Regions from separate parts of the Hafnia paralvei genome, predicted to be linked through region 1. Evidence: predicted binding sites of a transcription regulator. Region 1 holds the regulator's gene; each other region holds the start of a gene.

Region 1 (8,086 bases):
CACATGATGATGCCATCTTTATCTGTTGACCAAGGCGTTCCATTGAAACGTAGGAAAGAGGCGCCCGCACTTTCTTCACCACCAAATCCAAAGCTACCGTCAAATAGTCCATCAACAAACCATTTGAAGCCCACTGGTACTTCCACCAGCTTGCGACCTAAATCGTTAACGACACGGTCAATCATGGCGCTGGATACCAGCGTTTTACCTACGGCAACATCAGCGCCCCACTGTGGGCGATGCTGGAACAGATAATTGATAGCCACCGCTAAGTAGTGATTCGGGTTCATTAGCCCTGACGGGGTAACGATGCCGTGGCGATCGTAGTCGGGGTCGTTGGCAAACGCTAAATCAAACTGATCGCGCAGCGCCAGCAAGCCTGCCATCGCGCTTTCCGATGAACAGTCCATACGGATCACGCCATCATGGTCTAAGTGCATGAAGCGGAATGAAGGATCAACGTGATCGTTCACTAATGTCAGATCGAGTTTGTAGTGCTCACCAATACGCTGCCAATACTCGATGCCGGAACCGCCCAGTGGATCGACACCTAAATGTAGACCTGAACGTTGAATGGCTGGCATATCAACGATATCAACCAGACCTTCAATATATGGCTGCACTAAATCTTTGGCATGCACCAAACCACTGTTCCACGCCGCATCTAATGTCTGACGCTTCACGCCCTGCAAATTGAGGCTCAGCAGTTCATTCGCACGCTGCTCGATAACTTTAGTCAGGTCGGTATCGGCTGGGCCACCGTTTGGCGGATTGTATTTAATCCCACCATCTTCTGGCGGATTATGCGAAGGAGTAATGACGATGCCATCAGCCAGCGCTGCATTCTTGTTGCTATTGTGCGTCAGGATCGCATGAGAAACCGCTGGCGTTGGCGTAAATCCATTATCCTGCTGCACCACTACGTCTACGCCGTTTGCGGTCAGAACTTCCAACACACTGATAAACGCAGGTTCAGAAAGCGCATGGGTATCTTTGCCTACGAAACATGGACCTTCAACACCATTCGCCTTACGCACTTCAGCAATCGCCTGCGCAATGGCTAAAATGTGTGCTTCATTGAAACTATGGCGCTGGGCACTTCCACGGTGACCTGAAGTGCCGAATTTTACCGCATGAGACGTATTACCTGCTTCTGGCGTCAATACATAGTATTGAGAAACCAGTTGAGCCACGTTAATCAAATCGCTCTGCTGGGCTAGCTGCCCGGCACGGGGGTGATTTGCCATGGTCACTTCTCCCTACGCTTAAATTATTGAGTGCCTAAGGGGGCTATTTAGCCTGATTCCCTTAGGCAATTCTGAAATCAGATAGTCCCGCAAACTTTTTCAATCAGTTCAGCGGGGAACTGCATAGCCTGCATGATGTGTTCAATCATGCTGCGCTTGCGACCTGTGTTCGTGTTGGTGATCACCCAATAAGGCGTGCCAGCGACGTGTTTAGGCTTAGTATGAGTGCCATTTTGCAGCAGCGTTTGCTGATCGCCGGCAAAATAAACACGGGTACGACCATGCAGAGATTCGGTTGCGGCAGCAAATCCCTGATTATCAATGGAATATAGGGTTGAAAGTACCAGCATGAAGCGATTTACCGCTTTGTTTTGCTCGGCGTACTCATCGGAAAGCAGCAGCTCACGCATGGTACGGACGCGATCTACCGGACGCGCAGTAACCACGGCAGTAGCGGGCGCAGTGGTTACCTCCGGAGCCACAACCGGAGCAGTTGTCGCTTTATGTTCAGCAGAGACTTTCAGCAGGCGGCGCAATATGTCAGAAGCACTTTCACCGATACTTTGCGTATGGCTTGCAATGTAGCGGTACAGCTCCTCGTCGACTTCAATAGTTTTCATCATTATCCAATACAGGTTTACGACTTAATCAGCAGGATTATAAAGTTAAACGTCTCATGCGGATAGCGTAAACCCAATGCTGTCGTAAATTCAGTGAGTTTTTTCCCAATGAGAGAGAAATAATATCCCTAAACTAGGGCTGATAACGCGTTAAGGCTAACAATCTTGATTAGCCGTGGTAACCTATTTGTTACAATATTCTTTTCGTAGCGATCGCTAGACGCATCGATTCAATAAACATAGACGCACAAACATAGACGCAACGATATGAAACTCAATTACCGCGAACACCTACCTTCTCAGCAGGCACAATTCCCACCAACGCTTCTAATTCATGGCCTATTTGGCAGCCTTGATAATCTGGGCATTTTGGGAAGAGACTTGCGTAGCGACCGCAAAATTATTCAGGTCGATATGCGTAACCACGGTCACTCGCCGCGTTCTGAGCGTATGGACTATGCCGCGATGGCCGAAGATCTGCTAGAACTCATCGATGATTTGTCACTTCCACAGCTCGACGTGATCGGTCATTCGATGGGGGGTAAGGCGGCAATGACGCTTGCCGCGCTCGCCCCCGAACGTATTCGTCGCTTGGCGTTGTTGGACATTGCACCGGTCGATTACAAAGTTCGCCGCCATGACACCATTTTTACCGCCATCAACGCCGTCACCGACTCACAGGTAACGCGTCGCCAAGACGCCGCAGACGTCATGCGTCACTATCTTCAGGAAGAAGGCGTTATACAGTTTTTGCTGAAATCCTTTCAGGACGGTGCATGGCTATTTAACGTGCCGGCGCTTTGGGAGCAATACGAAAACATCGTTGGTTGGCAAGACGTTGCGCCTTATCAAGGCCCCGTCATGTTTATCAAAGGGGGGCTTTCCCCGTACATTCAGGACAGCCATCGCGAGGCGATTGCGCGCCAGTTCCCTCATGCCCGCGCCCATGTCATCGCAGGCGTTGGGCACTGGCTACATGCAGAAAAACCCGAACTGGTGTTACGCACGCTGCACCGCTTTCTAGATTCTGATATCTAAAATCCTAGCTCAAATCTGGGGTGAGCCTGCGCTAGCCCCACTTTCTCTGCATCTCTAATACAAGTGTAAAAGCCGAGAGAAACACCCTCATGCCAACATCCCTGAAGAAAAAACCATCTGACGTCAGTAAGGTAAGCAAGATTAAGGATTGTCGCCGCTGGGGGGGCTAGGGTATTATGGCGCGCTATTATTCTGGCAGGCTGTTTTGCTGTTTAAGGATAGTGCCGGTAAAGGGTGAATGGCCCTAGTATGTTAATCATGATCTGATTCGTTACGCAGATTCAAAATTCTCCTTGTAGTACCGCTACCTGATATGGCCAAAGAACAAACGGACCGCACGACTCTGGATCTGTTCGCAGATGAACGTCGTCCGGGTCGCCCAAAAACCAACCCGTTATCCCGGGATGAACAGCTAAGAATTAACAAACGCAACCAACTGCGCCGCGATAAAGTGAAAGGACTGCGTCGTGTCGAGCTGAAAATTAACGAAGAAGCGGTTGAAATGCTGAATCGTCTGGCTCAGGAACAAAATATTAGCCGCAGTGAATTGATTGAACAAATTTTGCTCGATCAAATTTTAAAATCTTAACGCCGCCAGCACACAATGACGACAAATCAATGCGGTTGAAAGTGCTATAGTGCGTAAAGTACGTACTGGTCTTTTTCAAGAATCTAGTTTAATTATTTGATATAAAAGGTATAAACGCGACATGGCAATCGTAGGCATTTTCTTTGGCAGCGACACGGGCAACACGGAAAACATCGCTAAGATGATCCAAAAGCAACTCGGAAAAGACGTTGCTGAAGTTCATGACATTGCCAAAAGCAGCAAAGAAGACATCGAAGCATTCGACATTCTTCTGCTTGGCATCCCAACGTGGTATTACGGTGAAGCCCAGTGTGACTGGGACGACTTCTTCCCCTCACTGGAAGAGATCGACTTCAACGGAAAACTGGTTGCTCTGTTTGGCTGCGGCGACCAAGAAGATTATGCAGAGTACTTCTGCGACGCGATGGGGACTATCCGCGATCTGATCGAACCTCGTGGGGCAACTATCGTAGGCCACTGGCCAACAGCGGGCTATCATTTCGAAGCGTCTAAAGCACTGGTTGATGATAAAACCTTCGTCGGTTTGGCTATCGATGAAGACCGTCAACCTGAACTGACCGCAGCTCGCGTTGATGCGTGGGTAAAACAGATTTCTGATGAAATGAGCCTGTCTGAGATTACTGGCTAAAATGAAATTGTGCCCGCAGACCATGAAAGTCTGCGGGTATTTCAGCGATTGGTGAAAGCAGTTTGCAACATTTGTGTAACTCATTTTTCCCGCTATGACGCCCACAGTCAGCAGAGTCACATATTTGTCAGTGTGTTACGTTTTATTTCCACCGTGTAATTACGCCCAAGTTGTTAACACGCCGCGGTTCCCATTTACCGCTATCAGCTTTATAATGAATCTCAATTATATTTTCAGTTCGGTGACAATTAAGGCAACGCTGGCAGCAAATGCAGTCTATCCTAAACGTCTCCGAGCCAAGTAACGGGACAGAATCCGAATGACAGATAACAATACTGCTTTAAAGAAGGCTGGACTTAAAGTCACGCTTCCGCGTCTTAAGATTCTGGAAGTTCTGCAAGATCCAACTTGCCACCACGTCAGCGCAGAAGACCTGTATAAGAAGCTGATCGATATGGGTGAAGAAATCGGTCTGGCAACCGTGTACCGTGTCTTAAACCAGTTTGACGACGCGGGTATTGTTACTCGCCACAATTTCGAAGGCGGCAAATCTGTATTCGAACTGACTCAGCAACACCATCATGATCACCTGATCTGCTTGGATTGTGGCAAAGTGATTGAGTTTAGCGACGATTCCATCGAGAAGCGTCAGCATGAAATTGCTAAAAAATATGGTATTCAGCTCACTAACCACAGCCTGTACCTGTATGGTCACTGCTCGGAAGGTGATTGCCGTGAAGATGAGACGCTGCACGACAGCAAAGCGTAAACCTGTATTTTCAGCAGCATAAAGCGACCTTAGGGTCGCTTTTTTATTGCCTAAAATTTGCGGTAGTGACGCTGTAGCCAAAGGTTGCAAATAAAAGTGACAGGCGAAAAAAAGCCCCTCAGGCAAGGGGCGAAACAACTCACAGCTCAACGTGTTATCAGGTTTATCCGACCCAATGATTAAAACGCAGTGATAAAACCATTTTATTCCGTGTTCCCTCCCCTATGCAGAGCAGGGAACACTTTCCTACAGATTAAGCCTGCACGGGTTCTGCACGGCTGTAACGCTTGCCATCTGGGCTAACTGAGCGAATCTGAACATCACCGGAAACCGTTGGCTGAGCTTTCGCGTCGTAACGCTGCCACTGTTTGCCACCATCTACAGAATATTCAATCCCTATCCCCGGCAGAGCGACGTTCGCTTCCAGTTTACCGCCAACAACTTTGGCACCAGGCACCGGTAGACGATAGCCAATACCGGCTTTGTCCATCTTAGCGAGCTCACGCTGCCCCATCAGGTTGGCGAAGCGCTGCCAGTCGCTGAGCAGAGACTTCTTATCAACCAGATTAGTTTCTCCGCCCTTGTATTCACGACCCGCTTTGTAATCCTGTTCCCAACCAGCGCGATGCCATGAACGCTCTGCGACAGTCATTACACGAGGATAGATTTTGTATTCCATCATTTCGTCAGTACGTGTGATTTCACTCCACAGCTGAGCCGAAAGACCATACACTCCCGGCCATGGCTTATCGCTCTTGGCAGTAAAGAATGCGCCGTCGCGGTCTACAGAGGTTTCCGCATTCTGTGGCATGTTATTTGGCGCGAAGCTGAAGATTTTGCGTTCGTCATTAAAGCGAGTTCCCCAGTAGTAGCCGTTTTCCTGCGGATTCACTTCATATGGGAAGTCCATATAGACGTAGTCTGGGTTAGAGACGGTAACTTCATAGCCCTTGTTCGCCCAATCGTTGACGGTGTCGAAGCCGCCCCAATACAGAGTATCCCAGAAGTTGACGCCCACACGCTTGGTCGCAAACGCTTTGGAGTCTTTAGCGTCTTTCAGACCATCCTGCCACGCCTGCATTTTTTCAATACCGTGCTTATTGACGATCTGGCTAACTTCGATCGCAAAGTGACTTGGCAAGTGTTCCATGTCTTCGACTTTGCCGCTCTTAATCAGCGTCTGACAAACCTGAGACTGAGCCCAAGGCTTATCTTCTTTGCTCTGATCGATAATGCCTTTACCTGGCTCAATTTTGCCATTCTTATCCTGATAGCCTGGCCCTAAGCGGATATTTTTCGCTTCATCACCGCCAAAGTGCCACGTCGTCAGCGGTTGGCCCGCTTCTTTATGCATCTGAGCAATCTCGCCGATCACTTTGTCGACAAAGCGCTTAGATGAATCCAAACAAGGGTTCAAATAGCTCTTACGATCGTAGAACTGCACAGAGGTCGTATTTGAGGTATCCGTTGGGTCAACCAAACGGAATTCGTTGGCCCCCTTCTCATCCCCAGCGGCTTTCAGTTTGTCATAGCGCGCTTCCATAGAAACCACCGCTGCACGGGCATGTGCAGGCATATCGATTTCTGGAATCACTTCAATCTGGCGAGCCTGAGCGTATTTAACAATATCAATATACTCATCGCGGGTCAGATGCCCTGTACCGTTGTTGTTCGCATCTGGACCAGAGCCAAGCTGCGGCAGCAGACACTCTTTTTCGCTCAGATCGTGACAACGTTTAGAGCCTACGTCGATCAGTTCTGGCAGGCCAGGGATCTCAATACGCCAACCTTCATCGTCTGTCAGATGGAAGTGGAATTTATTCATTTTATAAGCCGCCATCTGGTCTAACAGACGGTGTACTGCTTCTTTGGAATGGAAGTTACGCCCGATATCTAAGAAGATGCCGCGGTATTGGAAACGAGGAGCATCTTTCGCATCTAAGGTTGCAATCTTCATGCTACCGTCACTCGGTACCAGAGAAAGGATGGACTGCAGGCCATAGAATACACCTGCCTGATCGTAACCAATCACTTCGGTACCCTTAGGCCCGATTTTCAGCTCATAAGCACCAGGCACGGCCAAGTCACCTTTGAATGATTTCGCGGCAATGGTGGTTTTGATGGGGTAACCGTTGGCATTATCCTTCACCCCCAACAGAGCAAAACGCTGCTGAGCGGCTTCCGCAGTGGCTTTGTTTAGCACGGTAAGATCCAATGCTACGCCCTTGCTCAAATCCACATCCTGCTGATGAATTTTCACTTCCATCGGCGTTGGCATAATTTGGCCACGCAGGCTTTGGGCTGGCAACTGCTTAACATCGGCGTTTTTGTCGAAACGGGTTTCTGGCACCATCAGGACGTTTTTGTCGTCCTTGGTACGCTTCCACAAATCACCAGCAAATGGTGTTACAAACTGACGCAAATCTTCAGTATCGGTGCTCGCAATCACTTTTGGTTTGGCGTCTTGGGAGGTCACATACCAACGCGGCATGACATCACTTTCAAACAACTGCCAATATTCGCCAATCAGTGGGATCTCAACAGCTTGCCCCGCGGTGAAGCCTTTGAATTTGTCTGTTGGTTCGATCTTATGCAAGTCACCCGTTACAAAGGTAATCTTGAACTGATCGTTTTTCACATCAAGCACTTGGCGCGGGTTATGGAAATAAATCGCCCAATCTTTTGCTTTGATATCGCTGTCGCTGGTTAAAGTGATGACGGACTGGTTACACGCAGCCCAGTCCGCGCCGAGTGCAGCACAGTCAACGCCGTTCTCTGCCGCGCGATTGTCTGTCACTTTCACGTTAACTTTTAGCTGACTCAGTTGATCAACAACGTTCTGATCGGCCTGACTTACCGTAGAGAAACCGAGCATGCCCAGTGCGGATACTGCAACAGCCAACGTGCTTAACTTAAATTTACTCATCGTAAAAGCCTCATCCTGAATCAGTTATTGTTGTTGCGAATTTCTTGCCAAACTTTGCCACAGGCCTGCTGGTAGTTGTCGCCAGCGCCGGTTTTGGCCGCCTGAATACAGTTCTGGTAATCGAATACGCGTACGCTTTCCTTTTCGGCAAATGCCTGATGCTGTTTACTTTGCTTCAATACATTGAGGACTGACTGGCAAGCGTCCACTTTGTCTGGGTTACCTTCAGCCGTGTTAATACAGTTGCT
Region 2 (8,086 bases), 2.2 Mb from region 1:
GTGTAACGTCAACACCCACCAAGAAGTTGGGATCAATGAGCACGCCAGCCATGCTGTTGGTTGAACCATGTATGGCAGTACCCGAGGTTGAAGTGCCGTAGAAGCTCTGTGTAATGCCATCGACCATGGTATTCACTCGGCCAAATCCGCTCATGCCGCGGATATTGACGCTTACCGAGCCCTGGCCCGGATCGATCTGGGTATAGGTGCCGGGCATACTGCGCAGCGTGGAGTCTAATGATTCCAGATTTTTGTCCGTGGCTCGTGAGCTGGTGGCTCCGGGTTTATCGAGTGCTTCTTGCTCACTGGTCATTTTCCCCGCGGAAACATTGAGTGGGGAAAATACCGCTGAGCCTTTTTTATCTCCGCTGGTTTCTTCGCTGGTTGATTGTGCGTATGCGCCCGCGCTGAGCAATACCATGCCCGAGCCGATCAAGCCGGCTATTTTATTAAGTTTCATAAACACCCTTAGAAGTATCACAATGTACAAATCAATTTATTGTTATTTTGTTGCAGCTACTGCTGCCGATCCGCGGCCAAAATAAAGCTGTATTCCAGCGCGGTATCTTCCAAACGTTTAAGCCGTCCTGATTTTCCTCCGTGGCCAGCTTGCATATCTGTTAACAGCAATATTTTTCCTGAACCCAATTGATTAGCGCGCAGCTTGGCGACCCATTTAGCGGGTTCCCAATATTGCACCTGTGAATCATGTAAACCGGTAGTTACTAACAGGTTTGGGTAATGCATAGGTTTAATGTTGTCGTAGGGGCTGTAGGATTTCATTCGCTGGTAGTCAGCCAGAAGGTGTGGGTTTCCCCACTCTTCATATTCACCTAGCGTCAGTGGCAATGAGTCATCCAGCATGGTAGTAACCACATCGACAAAAGGCACTTGGGCAACCACGGCGTTAAACAGCTCGGGGTGTTGATTCATCACCGCGCCAACGAGTAGCCCTCCCGCGCTGCCGCCCATGGCGTATAGACGGCCGGGCTGACCAAAACCGCGGGCAACCAAGCCTTGGGTCGCATCGATAAAGTCGTTGAAACTATTTGGCTTATTCGCCAGCTTTCCTTGTTGATACCACTGTTGTCCCAACTCCCCGCCACCGCGTACGTGAACCATGGCGAACACAAAACCGCGGTCTAACAGGCTGAGACGATGTGCGCTAAAAGCGGGATCCATGCTCATGCCATAGGCACCATAGCCATATACCAACAGTGGGCTTTGTTTTGCTTTAAACATTTTCTGGTTATAAACCAATGACACTGGCACTTTCACGCCGTCGCGTGCGGTGATCCAGAGGCGCTCGCTGTGATAATCCGCCGGATGGCTATTTTTAACTTCCTGACGCTTGAGTAGCGTCCGTTGCCCACTGTTCAAATCCCATGCATAGATGCTGGTTGGCGTGGTCATGGATGAGTAGCCGTAACGCAACTGATGGGTTTGCGAATCGGGGTTGTAGCCTAACCAGGCCATGTAACTGGCGTCGTCGAAATCCAGCGTTTGCTCGGCGTGGGTTTTCCAATTGATCTTACGAATCTGGCTCAACCCATCACGGCGTTCAGCAACCACCAGCCAGTTCTGAAACAGGGCAAAACCTTCGACCATGTTATCGTTCTGAGGCGCCACGAGTGGCTGCCACACATCGTGGTTGTTCTTGGCCTGATATAAACCAAAATTGGCATTTTCATGGTTGGATCGTAGATAAAACGTGGAGTTAAAGTGATCGAGGTAATACTCCACGCCTTGGCGACGGGCGGCAAACAGCACGGGCTGTGCGTCTGGATTATCGGCATCCAACAGATGTACTTCCGACGTTGTGTTTGAGCCGAGCGTTATTGCTAAATAGCGATCTGACGTTAGGCGCGACAGGGTGAGGTAAAACGCACCGTCATTTTCCTGATAGATCAAACGATCTTGCGCCAAAGGCGTTCCTATCCGATGTTGATACACCTGATAGGGCATTAGCGTTTGCGGATGATTGCGCACATAAAAAAGCGTGCTGCCGTCATTGGACCACAGCATATTACCGGACGTATTTTCAATGACATCAGTTAGCCACGCTCCGTTGTGCAGATTTCGCAGCGACAGGCGATATTGGCGTCGCCCCTGAAAATCCTCGGCGACGGCCATCATATGATTATCTTGGCTAATGGCTATGCCACCCAAACGGTAATAAGCATGCCCCGCGGCACGCTGATTACCATCGAGCAACGTTTGCCAAATTAGCTTGCCGCCTAGGGGTTGGCGTTGGGTAAGTGCAAAATCTTTTCCGGCCAGATAGACATCCTGATAGCGATAGCCATTGCGTTGATAGGGAACGGAGCTATCTTCAGGCTTCATGCGAGAAACCATTTCCTGATACAGCGTTTCTCGCAGCGCTTGATAAGGCCGTAGGACGGCATCGGCATACTGATTTTCAGCCTGTAAATAGCGCAGTACTTTTGGCTCGCTACGGCTGTCATCGCGCAACCAAAAGTAGTTGTCTATGCGTCGGTCATTGTGTTCGGTAAGCACCTTCGGCACGACAGCAGCCACAGGCGGTTGAGGTTCGGCGGCGGTCTGCCAAGACAATATCGTTGCTAGCAGGGCTAGCAAAGCGTGATGCCATGATCTGAACATGGTTGATCCTTTTGGTTCTACGGGCGAAAAGGTGCCCTGCCGGAGTATTTCCAGCATCGAAAATGGAATAGGTTTTTGGCCGTGTGAGCAGCGCTAACTCATGGTTGTCTGAGCTCGTTCAAGTCGAAATTGATGGGCATGGTTACGCTATATCGCCCATCGCTTAATATCTCAGCCGGAGGCTTAGGCAGCGGTTGAGCACGCTCCAATACGGCTAGTGCTTCGCGATCTAACGAAATCGTCCCCGATGATGTATGGAGCTGATTACCTTGCACTCGCCCTGAGGCATTGACGGTAAACGTCACTATGGCTTGCCCGGTTCTGGCACGACGGCGTGCATCCGTGGGATATTTTTTATAGCGATTCAGATGGCCTTTAACCAAGCTTTCCCATGTCACTTTTTCGCTGTTATGGCGGCTAGCATCGCTATTAAAGGGGGCTGCGATGCGTGACGATAGCGTGTTGGCCTGTGGCGCAGCATTGCTTGCCACCGCAGCCTGACTCGCGTCGCTGGTTTGGTCTTTTATCTTGCGCACCGGACGTGGTTTTTTCTTTTCACCCTCGGTCGATTTTTTCTGCTTAGCCACTTCGATTTTGGCATCTTTAGCCAGAACAAGCTTCGGCTGCTCCTTATCTTCTGCCTGCTGTTTCTCTTCGGCTGCCGCAGATTGCTGTTGCTGAGCGATACCGATAGGAAGCGGAAGTGGAGAGGCTGGCGCTTCAATGGCCTCTGACCACTGCAACATCACTGCTGGAGGTGGCTGGTAAGGCTGATAGGCATCGGCATTACGCCAGACTAGTGCCAGCAAAATCAGACCGTGTAGGGTCAGTGTAAAAACAAACCAGCGGCCCCATTTAGGTTGCGTACCGTAGAGAATATCCATCATAACCCCGCGAGTGAGTTAGCCTCTGGCAGTGGTACGTACCAAACGTAGTCGGCCTGGGCGAAGGTGATATTCATCCCCGTTTCTGCCAGCATCAAAACGACGGGGCGTGACGCAGGGGCTAAATCTTGCATGTGCAAAGGAACCCCCATCTGTTTTGCCGCATGATACCCACCGGCGATCAGCAGGGCAGGAGCCGGTGCCGCCAGTAACTGTTGTGCCATAAAACGGTCGCGCTGCTGCTGAATCGCTAACATGGCGTTGAGCTGTGTCTGATCGATTTTTCCATCATGCATGTTAGTGATGGTTTCTCGTATGGCGTTTTGGACGTCAGGTGCGGTCGAGATTTTTCCAACGGGAATACGTGGGTTTTTGTATAAATCCTGCACCCGATCACGGTTGATATTGGCGACCAAAAGCGGGTAGGGCGCGCGCAAGGCTTGCATTACAACACCGTGATACATCTCCCACGGCCAGCCTTGTTCCCAATTGAGTAAGTGTTGAATACGTCCTTCGCGTACCATGGGATCGTCTTTTAGCCATTGCTTTAGCTGATCCACACGTGGCTGTTGATTAGCCGTCAGCATTTCTAGGAGCACACTACCCTGTAGGCGCTGTTGGGGCAGGTTTTTAATCAGCCACATTTCAATCAGGTGGTGTTTCTCATTATCGTGTTTTTCACCCACGATGAGCCGTGGTGCGCTCGCTAACTGTGTGAGCAGTTGTTGGCTAGTTATGCTATCTCCACTGCGTAAATCGATGATTTTGCCCGTGGTTTCAATCTCTTTCAGCGCCGATGGGCGTGAGGGAAGTGTCAATGTTGGTTGGCTGCATGCACTGAGTGCTAATGTGGCTAATATAATCAAAGACTTAAGGCTAAATTTTGTGCTCATTGTTTTGCCTAATGCGGCGAGTCATCACCGCTATTCTTGATAATTAAACGAAAATTAGGATGTTGCAGATTCCAGACTGACCAACCCTACCTTGAGATAACCCGCGTTACGCAGCGCATCCATGACAGACATCAGAGTGGCGTAGTCCACGGCCTGATCGGCCTGTAGGAAGATCGTGGTGTCTTTATCCGCCTTTGTCTGCTCATCGAGCTGCACGCTGAGGTTATCGCTGGTGGTCAGCGTGTCACCAAGATAGAGCTGCTTATCCGCTTTAATCGTTAGGTATACCGGTTTATCTGGGCGTGGCTGCGGCTGAGCCGAAGAGGCCGGTAAATTAACGCGGATGTCCACGGTGGCCAGAGGTGCCGCCACCATAAAAATAATCAGTAGAACCAGCATCACATCGATGAAAGGTGTGACGTTGATATCGTGGAGTTCTGCGTTATCGTCAGCGCCGCCGTTGGCATAATCTTTGATTTGCAGTGCCATAGGTTTTTTACCCTTGATGCTGGTTGGCAGCGTTCAAATCCAGATCGCGGCTTAGCAGCAAGAGCACTTGCGCAGCGGCGTCTCCCACCTGTGCTCGGTGTTCGCCGATCAGACGGTTGAACAGGTTATAAATGACCACGGCAGGAATAGCGGCAATTAGACCCATTGCGGTGGCGAGCAATGCCTCGGCAATACCTGGGGCAACTACGGCTAGATTGGTTGTTTGTGAATGGGCAATACCGATAAAGCTATTCATAATGCCCCAAACAGTGCCAAAGAGACCGATAAACGGAGCAACGGCACCGATGGTGGCTAAATAGCCGTTGCCTTTCGCAAGTGAACGTCCATACGCCGCCACTCGGCGATCGAGGCGGAAATTAGCGCGGTCTTTAATTCCGTTGAGATCCAGCATCTGTGCAGAGAGCTGCTTTTCATCCTGTGCATCGTTCAGTAGAGCAGCACTGATGCTGTCTTTCTCGAAGGATTGAGATAACTCACAGGCGGTAGTTAATGAAAGTGAGGGAAATAACAGGCGATATTCTTGCTGTAATTTGCGTTTGGCGCGCAGTAAGGCGATGCCTTTGGCAAATAGGATCGTCCAAGTAATGACGGATATCACCAATAAGCCAATCATGACACTTTTCACCACAATGTCAGCCTGTTGATACATGCCGAAAATAGAAAGGTCCAGCGATGAAATTTCCCCTGTTGAAACGTTGGGCGGCATGTTTTCAGCTGTATTAATAAGTGTATCTGCATATGCAAATCCGGCCGTTCCCGCACTTAATAAAATAGTTCCGGCGATTTTTTGCATTGCGCTTAGTTTGCTGTAAAAAGGATGTACCTGTGCCATAAAGTTTTCCGCAAATGCTATGCGGAGCCTCCGTTTTATTTTTTTCATTGGATTGAACTGCATTTGTTGCGGATAGAATGCTAGCAAAGAATGATATCAAATGATACTCATTATCATTCTCATTTAATTAGTAAGGTAATGATTTTATAAGTTAGGAATTTATTTAGGTTAATTCATTCGCGTGGGTGTGCGGATGATAATGGGTGGCCATTTAAGTAAGGGATGAATAATAACCATAATAATGGTGTTGGATTTATGGATAAGAATGCGTGAGAATGGAGGATTGTTGTAGCGGGGTATTACGTATATAACTATTTCTTTATCAAGAAAAAATTGGCTATAAAGCAGAAGTTACTCTTTATTGAATACAGGGCGGAAAGCATGGACAGCACGAGAACCAAGGCAAATTTGTGTGGGATTTTGGCCATTTTGCTCTGGAGTACTATCGTCGGTTTGATCCGTAACGTTAGTGAAGGTGTGGGTGCCGTAGCGGGGGCTGCCCTGATTTATACCGCAGGCTCGGTGTTCCTTTTTCTTCTTCTGGGATCACCTAAACTACGAGCGTTCAAACCCGCCTATTTGTTTGCCGGTGGCGCCCTATTTGCCAGCTATGAAATATGTCTATCACTGGCTCTTGGCTATGCCACTACGCGTGCCCAATCTATTGAAGTTTCAGTTATTAACTATTTATGGCCGAGTTTTACCGTATTGCTTTCTTTCTTATGCAATGGGGGAAAGTTAAAACTTAGCCTACTGCTCGGGGTGCTACTTTCACTCTTAGGCGTGACGGTCGTGATCAACGGCGGTTCGCTCACTTCACTTTCCGGTATGGCTGACAATATTATTGCTCATCCCGTCAGCTATATATTGGCGTTTGTTGGCGCTATTCTTTGGGCGGTATATTGTGTCGTGACGAACAAATATGCCAATGGTCAGAACGGCGCGGCGTTATTTTTTGCCCTAACGGCACTATGTTTGTGGATCAAGTGGTTATTCGGTGGTGCGCAGAGCTTTACTATTTCTTTGCACAGCGCGTTTTATATCGCGATGGCTGGGGCTGCAATGGGGTTTGGTTATGCCGCATGGAATATCGGCATGATTAAAGGGGATATTAATCTATTAGCGACGCTGTCTTATTTCACACCTATTCTTTCTGCGTTATTCGCTTCGTTGATTTTATCCTCGTTGCTGCCTGCAACGTTTTGGCTTGGTGTATGTGCAGTAACGGCTGGGGCACTTATCTGTTGGTTATCTACCAAAAAAAGAAAAGCGCAGTAGCTTGCACTCTGCGCTTTTCTTATTGGCAATAATTTACACCGCGACCGCTTCTAGCATGACCGGATGAAAGTGGCGCTTAAAGTAAATAAGCCCGTGCCCGGCTTCGCTGAGGGTAATTTGTTTAATTTGTACCAGATAGACCAGATGAGTGCCGATGGTTTGCACTTGCTCGATTTCCCCTTCCAAGCTGGCTAGCGTGCCACGCAGCATCGGTTGACCCAGAACGCCTTTAGTCCATATGTCCCAGCTAAAACGCTCTTCCATACTGGTTCCCGTCATGCCGGCAAAATGGCGCGCCATCAGCTCCTGTTCATGGTTAAGGACGTTAACGCACAGCTTACCGTTTTCTTGAAATACAGGGTTCATCGCGCTGTTGCTATTGATACAAACCATCAGCGACGGTGGCGTATCGGTTACCGAGCAGACGGCGGTTGCGGTGATACCACAGCGGCCAGCAGGGCCATCGGTGGTAACGATATTGACGGCAGCCGACAGGCTGGACATCGCATCGCGAAAACGCAGACGGTGTTCATTTTCTAAAGACATACAGGCCTCCCGCTACTGAACTATTTCAGCAGCTTGTCTAACATATTAATGTCGTTATTGTTGTGCAGGTGTGGAACTGTCCAGCCGTGCTGGTCGTATTCAGACAGGCAGCGATCGACCATGGCCATCATGCGATCCATGTTGCCGGAGGATTGCGCCTGACGTAAACATTGCAGACGGATTTCGTCTTGACTGCCGGAGTAGTTGATTTCGTATAGCTCATGGCGGCCACCAAATTCACTGCCGATGGCATCCCACATCAGTTTTAAAATTTTGATGCGTTCGACGTGATCCATACCGTTTGAGCCGCGAACATAGCGAGCAAGGTATTTGTCAATTTCGGGATTATTCAAATCACGGGCGCTAGAGGGCAGATATATCAGGCCACTGGTGACGTTGCGCTCAATAATATTTTTGATCTTGGCATAAGCCATCGGTGCCATCACGCGGTAAGTTTGCAGAGCAGCGTGATCTGGCAGATAGGCTCCGTTAACCCATGGTGTTGCTTCGGAGCACATCGA
Region 3 (8,086 bases), 150 kb from region 1:
GTTTCTATTACTCGAAATAGTTACACATCTAGCTAATAGAATACAGTGAGTAGAACCATAAAACAGCGTTAGCTTTCCTAAAGATTGAATTTGCTCTGGCTACTGATTTGTCGATAAATAACGTTGAGTTGGCGTCTTTTTCAGCGTTTAAATCAGGAAGAACATTTAGCCGTTGACAGCTTTTGTGAGGTTTCATATCATGCGCCCCGTTAACGCGATTAAGCGTCAGCGTTGGGGCTATAGCTCAGCTGGGAGAGCGCTTGCATGGCATGCAAGAGGTCAGCGGTTCGATCCCGCTTAGCTCCACCAACCTTTTCTCAGATTGGTTGGAAACATTATTAAGTAATAAGAAAGAAGTACAACCACTTCTCGTAGTATCAGTCGTGGGGCTATAGCTCAGCTGGGAGAGCGCTTGCATGGCATGCAAGAGGTCAGCGGTTCGATCCCGCTTAGCTCCACCAAAATTAAGAAAGCCGACAGAAATGTCGGCTTTTTGCTTTTCTAGATCCCGCGTTCAACTCCATGCTTAATCCCACACAAAAGTTCTATTTCGTCTTTTTCAACCATGGCTCACGCTAGCGAGTGGGACGCCCCCATAAAAGGCGCTGTAATCGATACTAGGGAATTTTCTGAAAAAAGGTGTGTGGTTGGATAGGGGGCAATAAAAAAGGCGCCTAAGCGCCTTTTAACCAATCAGAATGCGCCTGTGAATTACAGGAACAGACCTGCAATCGATGCAGACAGAATACTTACCAGCGTAGAACCGTAAACCAGCTTCAGGCCGAAACGTGCAACGACGTTACCCTGATGTTCGTTCAGGCCTTTGATTGCACCTGCGACGATACCGATGGACGAGAAGTTAGCGAAAGAAACCAAGAACACGGACAGAATGCCCAGTGAGCGAGGAGACAGATCGGTAGCAATCTTCTGCAGATCAATCATGGCAACGAATTCATTGGAAACCAGCTTGGTTGCCATGATGCTACCCACGTTCAGCGCTTCGTGGCTTGGTACACCCATCACCCATGCAAATGGATAGAAGACATAACCTAGCAGTCGTTGGAAGGTCATTCCTTCGATATGGAAGAATGTGAAGATCCACTCGGTCAAGCCGTTCAGCGCTGCAATCAGGGCGATAAAGCCAATCAGCATAGCAGAAACGATAATCGCGACTTTGAAACCAGCCAGAATATATTCGCCCAGCATTTCAAAGAAGCTTTGACCTTCGTGGGTGTTTTTCAGCTGAATATCGGCTTCACCATCCACAGAATATGGGTTAATCAGGGACAGTACGATAAAGGTACTGAACATGTTTAACACCAGCGCTGCCACCACAAATTTGGCATCCAGCATGGTCATATACGCACCTACAATGGACATCGAAACGGTAGACATCGCCGTTGCTGCCATGGTGTACATACGTTTTTCTGACATTTTACCCAGAACATCTTTGTACGCGATGAAGTTTTCAGACTGACCCAGAATCAGTGAGCTCACGGCGTTGAAAGATTCCAGCTTACCCATGCCGTTGATTTTAGACAGCACGGTACCAATTGCACGGATGATAATTGGCAATATGCGGATGTGCTGAAGAATACCAATCAGGGCAGAGATAAAGACGATTGGGCACAGTACGTTTAGGAAGAAGAAGGCCAGTCCTTTGTCACTCATGTTACCGAAGACGAAGTTGGTACCTTCTGCCGCATACTTGAGCAGAGTTTCGAAGAAACCTGAGAAGCCTTTCACGAAGCCCAAACCGATGTTGGAGTTCAAGAAGAAATAGGCCAGCAGGATCTCTACGACTAACAGCTGAACAATGAAGCGCACACGAATGCTTTTGCGATCGCGGCTAACGAGCAGGGCAAGTACCGCTACCACCGCAAGGGCTAAAACAAAATGCAAAATAGGGGACATACAGTGCTCCAAATTATGAGGCAGGCTAAATTTCGCAGCACATTCTATGTAACGGCACAGGTAAAAACGAGACTTAGGTTGCAAATATTGAAATTGTTATAACGTAAATCAAGAAAAAAGTTAGAAAAGTAACAAAACAGCCCCAATAGCGATGTTAGTGAAAGTTTGATAAAATGTGATATTATTATTAAACACCATATTCTGCCGTTTGGGAATGAAGGTGGAAAGTATGTAAAGCAGAAAGCGCCTTGCCAGACTCCACAAGCCAACGACCTATCAAAGAGATAGGGAATATCGCTTAAGTTGATATTGATAATCATTCTCATTTTGAGGATAATGGAGTCAAGAACAAAGTTTAAGTCACAAATTGCTGACGTGACTATAGGTGTTAAGGTGGCTGATATGCTTGATTCACGCGTTGTGGAAACAACTCCTCCAGCGTCTCGAAAGATAAAACTTTCGCTGATGGGGCCTGCTTTTATCGCCGCCATTGGCTACATCGATCCTGGTAATTTTGCCACTAACATTCAGGCTGGCGCTTCTTACGGCTACAAACTGCTATGGGTGGTTGTCTGGGCCAACTTCATGGCCATGCTGATCCAACTTCTTTCTGCTAAGCTCGGGATTGCTACGGGCAAAAACCTTGCAGAACATATTCGCGATCGCTTTCCTCGACCTGCGGTGTGGGCCTACTGGGTTCAGGCTGAAATTATTGCGATGGCTACTGATTTAGCTGAGTTCATTGGCGCAGCGATCGGTTTCAAACTGCTGTTGGGATGTACTTTACTGGAAGGCGCGGTATTAACCGGTATTGCTACATTTTTGATTCTCACCTTACAGCGCCGTGGGCAGAAGCCTCTTGAGCTGGTAATTGGTGGTTTACTCTTATTTGTTGCAGCGGCTTATATTGTGGAACTCGTATTTTCTCAGCCAAGTATTGCGCAATTAGCTCATGGGATGCTCGTTCCTGATTTACCCACTCATGAAGCCGTATTTTTGGCCGCAGGTGTATTGGGTGCAACCATTATGCCGCATGTTATCTATTTGCATTCTTCGCTGACTCAGACTTCGTCATCGAAAGGGACTAAGGCAGAGCGCTACTCTTCCACTAAGCTTGATGTCGCAATTGCCATGACAATTGCAGGTTTTGTGAACCTTGCGATGATGGCGACAGCGGCTGCAGCATTTCACTTCTCTGGTCATAGTGGGATTGCAGAGCTTGATCAGGCCTATTTGACGCTGAAACCTTTGCTTGGTCATGCAGCCGCCACTATCTTTGGCCTGAGTCTCGTGGCCGCAGGTCTTTCCTCTACCGTGGTCGGCACATTGGCTGGTCAGGTTGTGATGCAAGGTTTTGTCCGCTTCTATATCCCTTTGTGGGTGCGCCGCGTAGTGACCATGTTACCGTCGTTTATCGTCATTATGGCGGGTCTCGATGCAACGCGGATCCTGTTGCTCAGTCAGGTATTATTGAGTTTCGGTATCGCTTTGGCTTTAGTACCTTTGCTTCGATTTACCGGTAATAAAGAACTCATGGGTGAAATGGTTAACGGTCGCTATGTACAGAATGCGGGCAGAGTGATTGTGGTTATCGTCGTCGGGTTAAACTTTTATCTGCTGGCAAGTATGCTGTTTTAGTATTGAGAAGATTTAAAGAAAATAATGGGCTCCTTTTAGGAGCCCATTATTTGTTAAGTACTTAATGGTGGCCATGGCCTTTGCCATGATCGTCATGATAATCATGGTCTCTATTTTTGTCATGGCCATTTTTATAGTGACCATAGTGATTGCCATTGTCGTGGCGGTAATGTTTGTTTTTGTAGCGATAGTATTTTCCGCCGCGCGAATAATAGTTCTTATGCCACCATCCCTGATCTCGCCAGCGTCCGCCATCCCAATAATATCCGCGAGGGCTACGATCGCCAATCCAGCGCCCCTGATGGCTACGCCACCAGCTCTGATCGCGCCAGTCGTAGCCATCCCAATAGTTCCCTCGTTGATCGCGGTCACCTAAATGCAATGTAACGCCTGGAAGTAAATCGATATCTGCCGATGTTGCCTGTGCAACACCCAGAGGCAACAGGCTACAGAAGGCCAGTGCGATGGCCGCAATGCGCTGGTACATATTTTTCTCCTTATGCGGAAGGACGCTAATCGCTATTGTCATCAATGGCTGATACATAACGCTGCCATTCCTTTTTGTTAGCTGATATTAGCATTCTGAATGTGATGATAATGTGGAGAAATAGGGTAATCTGCTGGTGAAGACTGTGTTTGAGATTATTCTGTCTGCCTAGCCAATTAAAGGAGCTGTATGCATGAGCAAAAGTGAAAAGCAGAAGATGATTGATGGAGAAAACTATTACTCGTCAGATAGTGAATTAGTCGCAGATAGAACGCGGGCTATTGATCTATGTTATCGCTTTAATCATACCCTTCCATCTCAGCGGGAAGCCCGCCAAGCGTTGATTCACGAATTGCTACCCCATGCAGATAAGCAGGCGGAAATCACGGGGCCTTTCTTTTGCGACTATGGCTACAACATCAACATCGGTCAGCGTTTTTACGCCAATATGGATCTGACGATTCTGGACATTGCGCCCGTCACTATTGGTGATGACGTGATGTTTGCACCGCATGTACAGCTCTATACCGCCGCTCATCCTACAAATCCTGAACAGCGTATTTCCGGTATCGAGTTTGGCAAACCGATAACCATTGGCAACAACGTGTGGATCGGCGGCGGAGTGATCGTCTGTCCGGGAGTCACTATTGGTGATGGCTCAGTGATTGGAGCGGGAAGCGTGGTGACCAAAGATATCCCGCCGCGCGTGGTGGCGGCGGGAAATCCATGTCGTGTACTGCGTTCGGTAGATGAAGACTAGCTGGCCAAAATACGTTCAATGGCGCTGATCTCTTCGGCGCTAAAATGACGGTTTTCTAGCATACCAACAGCATCTTCAATTTGGCTGGTTCGGCTTGCACCAATAAGCACTGAGGTGATGCGGTCGCCGCGCAGAACCCACGCAAGCGCCATTTGCGAAAGTTTTTGCCCACGAGCCAGCGCCATATCATTTAATTTTTTAATCTGACCAAGCTTCTGTTCAGTAATGGCTTCCGGTTTTAAGAACTTGCTGTGTGCCGCACGCGAATCCGGTGGAATACCGTGTAGGTAGCGATCGGTAAGCAAACCGCCGGCTAATGGGGAAAAGGCAATCGATCCAACGCCCTCATCCTGTAATACGTCCAGCAAACCGCCTTCAACCCAACGTTCAAACATTGAATACTTCGGTTGATGAATTAGACAAGGTGTTCCGAGATCGCGCAGGATCTTAATGGCTTGGCGAGCCGTTTCGGCCGGATAGTTTGATAGCCCAACATACAGCGCCTTACCTTGTCGCACTATCAAGTCGAGAGCGCCCATGGTCTCTTCCAGTGGCGTATTCGGGTCTGGTCGATGGTGGTAGAAAATATCGACATAGTCCAATCCCATTCTTTTCAGGCTTTGGTTTAGGCTGGCGATCAGATACTTTTTACTGCCCCAGTCACCGTAGGGCCCCTCCCACATGGTGTAACCCGCTTTGCTGGATATCACTATTTCGTCTCGATATGGCATGAGATCCTGCTGCAGAATGCGGCCAAAATTGGTCTCCGCAGAGCCGGGAGGTGGGCCATAGTTGTTAGCCAAATCAAAATGAGTAATGCCTAAATCGAAGGCACACAGCAACATATCGCGGCTGTTATCAAACAGCGTGGTATCACCAAAGTTATGCCACAGCCCGAGTGAAATAGCCGGTAGCTGTAAACCGCTGTGCCCGCAACGTCGATATTCCATAGATTGATAGCGCTTAGGACTTGCAAGATAACTCATTGATCTTCCTTACACGAAAACATGAAAAAAGCTCACTAGAGCGTGAATTCTCATCGCTGATAATGCACACAAATGCGTGTTCACTGCGTAAATCTAGCTTTCCATCATGCTCCCCAGTGGGTTTTTACGCCACTAAAAAGCGCCCCCTATACTTCTAATCGTCAATTGAATTTTCGTTTCTGCAACGCGTGTTGCACTGAAATCGCTAATTGGGAGCATCGTAATGAGCAAGACTTTAAACCGCAATATTTACAGCGTGTCCGATTATCTCCTTGATCGACTTTCACAGGCGGGTATTCAACACGTATTTGGTGTTCCCGGAGATTACAACCTCAGGTTTTTAGACTTTGTCACCGCTCATCCGCAGTTGGAGTGGGTCGGTTGCGCTAACGAACTTAACGCTGCCTATGCGGCTGATGGTTATGCACGTTGCGCTCCGGCAGCGGCTTTGGTAACGACGTTTGGCGTAGGGGAGTTGAGTGCGATAAACGGCACCGCCGGTAGTTATGCCGAGTATTTACCGGTGATACATATCGTAGGGGCTCCCAACCGCCGTTCTCAGCAAAAAGGGGAGTTGCTACACCATACTTTAGGTGACGGCGACTATGGTCATTTCTATCGTATGGCGGCGGAAGTAACTTGCTCTCAGGCCGTGTTAACCCCTGAGAATGCCGCGCTAGAAATCGATCGTGTGCTCAGCGATGTGCTGTATCACCGCCGCCCAGGTTACATCTTACTGCCAAGCGATGTCTGCGATGAGCCTATCCGTACTGAGCTTTATCAGTTTGCCGCTAGACAGGATGAGGTGACGGGGCTGAGTGAGTTTATTCAGGCTGCGCGTGATCTACTAAAACCGGCTCGCAAAGTGGCTTTGTTAGCGGATTTTCTCGCCGATCGATTTGGGCAAAAACAACGGGTTCAACAACTTTCTGACCTACAGGGTGTGGCCAGTGCGACGCTGCTGATGGGGAAAGGTGTGATGGATGAAAGCCGGCCTAATTTTATTGGCACCTATGCCGGTGGTGCCAGCCAACCCAAGGTCAAGGCTGCAATAGAAAACGCCGATGTGCTCATTAGCATTGGTGTGCGTTTGACCGACAGTGTTACGGCTGGTTTTACTCATCAAATCGCGGCCGATAAAACGATCGACCTGCAGCCGTTTTCGGCCAGCGTTGCAGGGCAGGTTTTCAGCCAGTTACCGATGGGTGATGCGTTGGCAGCACTGACGGAACTGGCAAAGGAGCTAAGTGTTGAATGGCAGGCACCGGAATCCTTGCGCGACTGTTTACCGGAAAGCCATGGAAACAAACTCGATCAGCCTGCGTTTTGGCAGCAGATGCAACGCTTTTTACGTCCAGATGACATTGTGGTTGCCGAGCAGGGGACGGCCAGTTTTGGCTCAGCCACGTTGCGATTGCCTAAAGGGGTGACTTTTATTGTTCAGCCGTTATGGGGATCTATCGGTTATACCCTACCAGCAATATTGGGCGCTCAGCTGGCGCAGCCTCACCGACGTGTAGTACTGATAATCGGCGATGGCTCGGCGCAGCTGACGATCCAAGAACTGGGTACTCTGCTACGCCACGGCCTGAAACCGGTTATTATTTTGCTGAATAATGACGGTTATACCGTGGAACGTGCAATTCACGGACCTGAAGAGAGCTACAACGATATTGCTGCGTGGAATTGGACTAAAATTCCGTCTGCGCTATCGGTGAATGGCGATTTTTCCACCTATAAGGCGGACAGCGTTCCGGCTTTGGAAAAGGTGCTCAACGAAGTTAACGTTCCCAAGGCGTTAACGCTCATCGAAGTGATGTTGCCTAAGATGGATGTGCCAGAATATCTCGCTAAGCTGAGTAAAGCCATTGCTGAGCGTAATGCAGCCCATGAGTAATATATTCGAGTGATGTCTACGCTGGCATCCCCAACAAATAGTCTTTGATCCAACTCCCTGCTGGCCCCGGTGGGGAGCCTTTTGACCATACAACATCCACCGAGGTGGATTTCGGCCAGCCGGGAACCGATAGTGGCACGAGCTCATTGCGGTGACAAAACTCGTCGACGAGCGCACAAGGAAGAACGCTCCAGCCAAGTCCCTGCACCGCCATACTCAGCAGCAGTAAATAGTTCGGCGCAGACCAAATCACGCCATGCATACGCGCCTGATCGCGTTCCAGATAAGTACTTAAACGTAGCTCTCTGACGGCATTCAATTCTTCGGGGCGAATACGTTCTCGCTGAGCAAGTGGGTGCGTCGGTGCTGCGTAAATGGCCATCTCTGTTTGTTTGCTTAACCGT

Evidence for each region. The regulator Fur, encoded in region 1, represses iron uptake genes when iron is present. The targets are predictions, from matches to a motif close to ATAATAATGAGAACNACTATCAA.
Region 2: a site for Fur is predicted at 5,842-5,864, ahead of exbB (tonB-system energizer ExbB). Genes of this name have one in related genera too.
Region 3: a site for Fur is predicted at 2,224-2,246, ahead of K9N75_RS07505 (Nramp family divalent metal transporter). Genes of this name have one in related genera too.

The regions. Positions count from the first base shown of each region.
Region 1 is NZ_CP083737.1:1,437,058-1,445,143, reverse strand. Features, by position in the region: gene pgm (phosphoglucomutase (alpha-D-glucose-1,6-bisphosphate-dependent)) at 1-1,247, opposite strand, end outside; gene seqA (replication initiation negative regulator SeqA) at 1,325-1,867, opposite strand; gene ybfF (esterase) at 2,135-2,905, shown strand; gene ybfE (LexA regulated protein) at 3,219-3,494, shown strand; gene fldA (flavodoxin FldA) at 3,616-4,143, shown strand; gene fur (ferric iron uptake transcriptional regulator) at 4,463-4,912, shown strand; gene K9N75_RS06785 (beta-N-acetylhexosaminidase) at 5,166-7,838, opposite strand; gene chiQ (ChiQ/YbfN family lipoprotein) at 7,859-8,086, opposite strand, start outside.
Region 2 is NZ_CP083737.1:3,593,463-3,601,548, reverse strand. Features, by position in the region: gene K9N75_RS16925 (TonB-dependent receptor domain-containing protein) at 1-460, opposite strand, end outside; gene K9N75_RS16920 (S9 family peptidase) at 517-2,622, opposite strand; gene K9N75_RS16915 (TonB family protein) at 2,721-3,509, opposite strand; gene K9N75_RS16910 (ChaN family lipoprotein) at 3,506-4,399, opposite strand; gene exbD (TonB system transport protein ExbD) at 4,454-4,888, opposite strand; gene exbB (tonB-system energizer ExbB) at 4,896-5,741, opposite strand; gene yddG (aromatic amino acid DMT transporter YddG) at 6,123-7,019, shown strand; gene K9N75_RS16890 (4-hydroxyphenylacetate 3-monooxygenase reductase subunit) at 7,053-7,565, opposite strand; gene hpaB (4-hydroxyphenylacetate 3-monooxygenase, oxygenase component) at 7,586-8,086, opposite strand, start outside.
Region 3 is NZ_CP083737.1:1,586,449-1,594,534, forward strand. Features, by position in the region: tRNA gene K9N75_RS07490 (tRNA-Ala) at 234-309, shown strand; tRNA gene K9N75_RS07495 (tRNA-Ala) at 386-461, shown strand; gene K9N75_RS07500 (NupC/NupG family nucleoside CNT transporter) at 712-1,914, opposite strand; gene K9N75_RS07505 (Nramp family divalent metal transporter) at 2,317-3,552, shown strand; gene K9N75_RS07510 (DUF2502 domain-containing protein) at 3,614-4,039, opposite strand; gene K9N75_RS07515 (sugar O-acetyltransferase) at 4,233-4,799, shown strand; gene mgrA (L-glyceraldehyde 3-phosphate reductase) at 4,796-5,785, opposite strand; gene K9N75_RS07525 (alpha-keto acid decarboxylase family protein) at 6,009-7,682, shown strand; gene K9N75_RS07530 (LysR family transcriptional regulator) at 7,699-8,086, opposite strand, start outside.